2 linked regions of the Synechococcus sp. PCC 7335 genome follow. The protein of the gene in region 2 binds, or shares a complex with, the protein of the main gene of each other region. Links are inferred from orthologs where the notes say so. Each region holds a gene or a part of one and is shown on either strand. Other genes may lie near its edges.

Evidence for each region.
Region 1: the proteins of mrdA (region 2) and rodA are in contact, whole or in part, in a crystal structure (PDB 6PL5), measured with the Thermus thermophilus proteins. The link is inferred for Synechococcus sp. PCC 7335 from one-to-one orthologs. Residues at the interface, in WP_223903432.1 of Thermus thermophilus: Arg4, Ile5, His6, Leu8, Ala9, Phe12, Ala15, Leu16, Leu19, Gly20, Arg22, Ala23, Trp24, Leu26, Gln27, Val28, Tyr31, Tyr34, Leu36, Leu43, Thr45, Asp47, Lys156, Gln157, Gly158, Ser160, Val184, Leu201, Glu202; in WP_223903423.1 of Thermus thermophilus: Phe161, Val165, Phe168, Val169, Leu172, Pro198, Tyr199, Glu202, Tyr211, Arg212, Asp213, Gln220, Val221, Gln223, Ser224, Ile226, Ala227, Ile228, Gly229, Ser230, Gly266, Phe267, Val270, Leu274, Tyr277, Gly278, Leu281, Phe285, Leu289, Arg297.

What each region holds. Positions count from the first base shown.
Region 1 is NZ_DS989904.1:1,690,683-1,693,817, reverse strand. Bases 254-3,069 are described here. They hold rodA (rod shape-determining protein RodA), read left to right. Parts: upstream 254-921; coding sequence 922-2,217; downstream 2,218-3,069. Other genes in these bases: S7335_RS07485 (HEAT repeat domain-containing protein), read left to right, coding at 2,300-3,069; S7335_RS07495 (Mrp/NBP35 family ATP-binding protein), read left to right, coding at 254-813. Outside these bases: more of S7335_RS07495, read left to right, coding at 1-253; more of S7335_RS07485, read left to right, coding at 3,070-3,135. UniProt on the Escherichia coli protein: Peptidoglycan polymerase that is essential for cell wall elongation. Also required for the maintenance of the rod cell shape. Functions probably in conjunction with the penicillin-binding protein 2 (mrdA).
Region 2 is NZ_DS989904.1:4,037,839-4,041,109, reverse strand. What follows is about bases 289-3,240. They hold mrdA (penicillin-binding protein 2), read right to left. Parts: upstream 2,702-3,240; coding sequence 875-2,701; downstream 289-874. Other genes in these bases: S7335_RS16975 (transglycosylase domain-containing protein), read right to left, coding at 2,783-3,240; S7335_RS16985 (phenylpyruvate tautomerase MIF-related protein), read left to right, coding at 494-847. Outside these bases: S7335_RS16990 (folate/biopterin family MFS transporter), read right to left, coding at 1-139; more of S7335_RS16975, read right to left, coding at 3,241-3,271. UniProt on the Escherichia coli protein: Catalyzes cross-linking of the peptidoglycan cell wall. Responsible for the determination of the rod shape of the cell. Is probably required for lateral peptidoglycan synthesis and maintenance of the correct diameter during lateral and centripetal growth.

The sequences.
Region 1 (3,135 bases), 2.3 Mb from region 2 along the record:
CAAAAGGGACTGCCTGATCGCACTGGGATCGATGGCGTTAAAAATATTCTGGCAGTGACTAGCGGCAAAGGCGGCGTCGGGAAAAGTACTGTTGCGGTTAACTTAGCAGTCGCCTTAGCTAAAACCGGCGCAGCAGTGGGTCTAATCGATGCAGATATCTATGGCCCTAACGCACCGACTATGATGGGTCTTGGCGAGAGCAACGTCATCGTGCGTGAAGATAAGGGCGAGCAGGTTTTAGAACCTGCCTTCAACCACGGTGTGAAGATGGTATCGATGGGCTTTTTGATTGATCGCGATCAGCCAGTCGTGTGGCGCGGGCCGATGCTTAATGGGGTGATTCGCCAGTTTTTATACCAAGTGCAGTGGGGCGATTTGGACTATTTAGTAGTAGATATGCCTCCAGGTACGGGCGATGCACAACTGACACTAGCGCAAGCGGTTCCTATGGCCGGAGCGGTAATTGTGACGACGCCTCAAGACGTAGCGCTCTCAGATGCTAGGCGCGGGCTGAAAATGTTTGAGCAGCTAAAGGTGCCGATCTTGGGTCTAGTGGAAAATATGAGTTATTTCGTGCCGCCTGATATGCCAGAAAAGCAGTACGCCATTTTTGGAGAAGGTGGCGGCGAAAAGGCAGCAGCAGAGCTAGGCGTAGAATTATTAGGAAAGGTGCCGCTAGAGATGCCCGTAAGAGAAGGCGGCGATCGCGGTCTACCTATTATCTTATCCGATCCTGAGTCTGCTTCTGCGCAGTCACTGATGGACATTGCCAAGCAAACCGCTGCTAAAATTTCTGTGGCTGCGCTAACTTAGGGTTGACTTTTTCTTGAGTGATTTTCTCTAGCTAGTCTGGCCATCTCAAAGTTAGAGTCCGCCTTTGTCTTTGCATAATCTTTGTCTTTGCATAATCTCTGATGCATTATGAGCTCCTATTCGTCTTACTTTGCGACTCGGCAGCGGCGCTGGAAAAGACTGCTCCAGGGATGGCAAGGAATGGATTGGTTCTTATTCTTGCTGCCCGTGGGCGTCACTATCTTTGCCAGCATTCTAATTAGCAGCACTCAAAAGTACACAGGTGAAACTGGATATGCAGACAACCATCTGAGACTAGGTGCAGTCGGTGCGGTGCTAGCGCTTTTGATTGCTCGTAGTCGATACGAAGTGCTGCTGCAATGGCGATGGGTGATCTGTGCAGGGACCATTGCTTCGCTGCTTGCGGTAATGGCAATCGGAACCGAAGGCTTAGGCGCGCAGCGTTGGATTTCAATTCTTGGCTTTAACGTACAGCCCTCGGAGTTTGCCAAGCTAGGGGCCATTATCACGCTGGCGGCGACGCTAAAAGATCGAGACGCGCCAACGCCGCTTGGCATTATCAGAGCGCTGGGAATCACAGCAGTCCCTTGGGCCTTGGTGTTTTTGCAGCCAGACTTAGGGACATCACTAGTCTTTGGGGCAATTACCGCAGGCATGCTGTATTGGAGCGGGACGAATCCGGGCTGGCTGATCCTGATGGTTTCACCACTGGTTTCAGCAATTGTCTTTCATGTGTCGTTTCCAGGCTGGATTGTATGGGTGTTGCTGATGGGGGTGGTGGCATACCGCTCTTTGCCTTGGTCACCCTATAGTGCGCTGGCGGCGATCACCCTCAATGTGATGTCGGGCAAGCTGGGTGAGGTGATGTGGGGCTTTTTGAAAGACTATCAGAAAGACCGCCTGATTTTGTTTTTAGATCCCCAAAAGGATCCGCTTGGAGGCGGCTATCACCTAATTCAGTCACGGATTGCAATTGGGGCTGGAGAAGTGTGGGGCCGGGGGTTGTTTCAAGGCACACAAACGCAGCTCAGCTTTATTCCAGAGCAGCACACCGACTTTATTTTTTCGGCAGTAGGCGAAGAGCTAGGATTTGTGGGTGGGATGGTTTTGCTTTTTGCTTTCTGGCTGATCTGTTTGCGGCTAGTGATGATTGCTCACGGCGCCAAAGACAACTTCGGCTCATTGTTAGCCATTGGTGTACTGTCGATGATTGTCTTTCAGGCGATGATCAACATCAGTATGACGATTGGTCTAGCACCAATTACGGGCATCCCGCTGCCCTGGATGAGCTATGGACGCTCAGCACTGCTGACAAATTTTATTGCCATTGGGCTAGTGGAATCGGTAGCGACGAACTCTCGCTCTAAACCAAAATTTGGAGCCGCTAAGGGTTCAAGAGAGTGAAGCGGGTCAGTTGGTTTTTACCTGATGTCGCTAAGCTAGGTCTAATATCTGATAAGAATTGTTTTCCTTTGATAGATGTGCCATGGAGTTAGCAACATACGAGCCCCCGGTTTCAGCTTTACTCACTTATGGAAGTTGCCTAGATGTCGATAAAAAGGTGAGTGATCCAGAGCGCGATCGCCTTGTCGAGCAAATACTGTCGGCTGGACCTGAGAACATAGATAGATCGTTAATCTCTCAACTAAAGCCTTCTTATAAGTTCGAGAGCTGGCCAGACTATATAGAAGAACTAGGCATTACCTCTGAGCACATCCCGGCGCTAATCCGGATGGCAACCGATGCAGATCTCAATCAGGCAGACGTTGAGTCTTTAGAGGTGTGGGCTCCGGTGCATGCTTGGCGATGTTTAGGCTTGTTGAAGGCCCAAGAAGCGATTGAACCGCTATTAGGTCTATTTACGGGAGAGGAGTACGCTGATTGGACTAGAGAAGAAATTCCTTGGGTGCTGGGGATGATTGGGGAGCAGGCGATCGCGCCAACATCTCTTTTCCTAGCCAGCCGCAAACAGGATATGTGGGATCGCATAGCAGCGGTTTCTGCCTTTGAGCATATAGCGGTTTTGCATCCAGAGCTAAAAGAAACCTGTATTAGAAAGCTGGCTTCGCAGCTAGCAGATTGCAAGTACAACTCCGAAGAGCTTAATGCATTTCTCGTCAGTACACTCGTCGAATTAGAAGCCGTTTCTAAGACAGATCTGATCGAAAGAGTGTATGCCAGCAATGCAATTGATGAGACCATCTGCGGTACTTGGCCAAGCGTGCAAGTAGATTTGGGACTGGCCAAAGAAGAAGACTTTGACCCATCTGAGCTAAAACCGGAGTTCGAATGGGTTCCACGTGACCCGGCAATCAGAAGAGA
Region 2 (3,271 bases):
CCAAAATCCCCTGCACAAAGTACACAATTAGAATTGCGCTTAGCTCTAACGTCAGGGGTTGACCTAACAAGATTCGCTTTTCAATGAAGCCTTTAATTTTTTGGCCTACTGAAAGGTGGGTGGTCGAAGACGCCGTCATGTGAAGAAGTGTAAACTCTCTCTATAATAGCTGGCTTCTCCGGTTTGTTTTGGAAAGTCTCTCTATTGGCTGATTAGCTGGCTAGTTTTAACTCAACCATGAGCGATCGCCTAGTCAAGTTAGCTAAAGGTGATTCGATAGGCGGTCGCTCTGTCGATCTAAGTACAGTTTGAGATGATAGAAGTATTCTATAGCTTTGGTCGCTTGCCTCTACCTGTCTCAAAAGTCTGCCTCATCAGTGGTTCTGCTCAGCGAAAGGGGTTAAGCCAACTGGTTAGCTATTTACCCGTAGGCATGACTTCTTTGAGCAGGCCTTTGTCCAGTGGCTATGTCCCCCACAAAACGTGCCGTCCTATGCCTTTAATCAAAGTTCAAACTTCAGTAGAAGCACCTGCTAAAACCACGGTTGAAGCGCTACTCAAACAGCTATCAGCTAGCTTGGCAAAGCATTTAAACAAGCCCGAGTCTTATGTAATGACAGCGTTTGAACCAAATACAGCAATGACCTTCGGTGGCACAAGCGATCCTACTTGCTACATCCAAATAAAGAGCGTGGGCACTATGGGTAGTAGCAAGACCCAGACGATGAGTCAGGATTTTTGCGCTAAAGTTCAAGCTGCCCTTGGCGTTCCCCCTAATCGTACGTATATCGACTTCGCTGATTCTCAGGGGGCAATGTGGGGTTGGAACGGGACTACCTTTGGGTAGGGGGTAAGGAGAACGATAGAGATATAGTCAGGGGGCCGTTTTAGAGGATTCTTTTTGGTTCACACCGAAATACTGCTCCAATACCTTTTTCACCATCGGTGCAGCGAAGGAGCTACCACCGCCCCCAGAGTGCTCTCCAAAAGCGACAACAACAATTTCAGGATTGTCGTACGGTGCATAAGCTCCAAACCAAGTGTGGTTTTCTCCCGGGGGGGCCTCGGCTGTTCCGCTCTTCCCCGCCACAGGAGGAAGTGCTGGGTCGTTCATCACAGTGCCCGTTCCAGCAGTGACTACCTGGCGTAGGCTCTCTTTCAAGACTTTAATCGTACTAGGCTTCATCCCTACAGACGTTCGCCATTCTTGAGGGGTTCGCTCGTCCAGTACAAAATGCGGGGTTACGCGATCGCCCCCATTAGCGACAGCTGCAAACATCACAGCTATTTGCAAAGGCGTTGCCAGTACGTTTCCCTGACCAATTGAAGAGTTAATCGTATCGCCTAGATACCAGGGCTCATCCAACATCTCGCGCTTCCATGCCTCGTCAGGCACTAGGCCTTTATCTTCCTCTACACCTAGTTCAATCCCAGTTCGCTCTCCAAGTCCATACTGGCGCATCCACTTTTGTAAGCTCTTCTCCCCCACCCCTCTACCAATTTGATAGAAGAAGGTGTCACTACTCATCGCCATTGCCCCTCTAAATCCTAAAGGTCCAAAGCCCGCATTATTCCAATCCCAAAACTGGATGCCACCAATCGTCAAAAACGGATAGGTTGGTAGCACGACATCAGGAGAAAACTTACCTGACTCCATTCCTGCTGTTGCAGTAATCACTTTGAAAGTACTCGCCGGTGCATAAGCTCGCATGGCACGGTTCACCAGGGGATAGCCGTTCTTAGTAATCTGTTCCCATTGCGCTTGAGTAACCCGAGTAGAAAAAATATTCGGATCAAAGGTAGGTCTGCTGACCATGGCTCTAACCCCACCGTCACGCGGATCAATCGCAACAATAGCGCCTATATGATCGCCCAGCGCTTCTTCAGCAGCTCTTTGCAGCTCTATGTCCAGTGTGGTCTGCACGTCTTGACCGGATATAGAAGGCTTTTCGCCGATAATACTCAGCACCCGGCCGCTACTATCTACTTCTACCTGCTGTCCGCCCCATTCTCCACGTAGTTGGGACTCTAGGGCCATTTCTAGCCCCATCTTGCCGATCACATCCCCCAGCCGATAGCCATCTTCTTTCAGCCCTTCTAGTTCAACATCGTCCAGCTCACCTGTGTAGCCCAAAACGTGAGCGGCTAGGTCGCCACGTGGGTAGTTGCGGACAGCTTCTGCCTCTACACGGACGCCAGGTAGCTGGGCAGCATATTCTGCGAGCGCAGTCGTTTGAGCAGAGCTTAAACCCCGAGCAATGGGAACAGACTTATTGAGGTTGTAACTACTCTGCTCCAGGCGATCGCTAATTTCCTCAATTGGCACGTCCAACAGTTGACCTAGGCGATCGATGACTGCCTGCTTAGCAGCCTCTTCTTTGGGTAGCGAGATTGGCCAAATGGAAACAGAATGCGACAGCCGCGAGCCGACTAATACTTCACCATTTCGATCAAAGATAGTCCCTCTGGCTGGTCGCCTGGGTAATAGTAGAACTCGGTTGTCTTCAGCTAGCTCTCGGTTACGCTCCCCTTGAACGATTTGAAGGTATGCCAGACGACTGCCAATACCACCTATCATCGAAAGGCTCAGCAAAAGCATGATCACAATCGATTGGTACTGACGGCCAACGGTGCGTCCGCTTCTCTTTTCACGGAAGCTAGGCGAGCTAAAGCTAGATTGTGTGCGCTGAGAAAAAGCCATGATATTTGGGGCTGTAAACTAGAGCTACTCTATAGAGTAGCCACTAATTAGCGACTCTGAGCTTTAGAGTTGTCTAGCGTTCTAGTTTTCCAAGGCCCTAGGTCGAGGGGGTTCAGGAGCTGGGGCCGGTGCTGGCGCTGGCGGTGGCGGAACAGCTGTAGGCGGAAGTGGAATCGGTGCTGGTGTTGGGGGGGCAGGGGCCGTTGGCGCTGGCGTCGGTGGAGGTGCTGGAGAACTACTAAAGACGGGGGTTGGAGCAGGGGCCGGTGCTGGCGCTGGCGCCGGGGCCGGTGAGCTACTGAAGACAGGAGCAGGCGCTGGGGTTGGAGCTGGATCTGACGCCGGAGTCGAAGGCCGAGGAACCGGTGCTGGCGCTGAGTCAGTATCCGCTGAATCGCTTGATGAGTCGCTATAGTCTGTATTGCTGAGTGCAGTGCTAGGTTCAGAGCGGCGTTGTTCACTCTCGCTAGAGTTACGTGCCCCCGGTTTATCGGCAATCACTCGACCTGGGGAAACAGGTTTGGCCTGAATAGAGCCTTCACGGCCACCTAGACGCGGCAATTCAGGAAA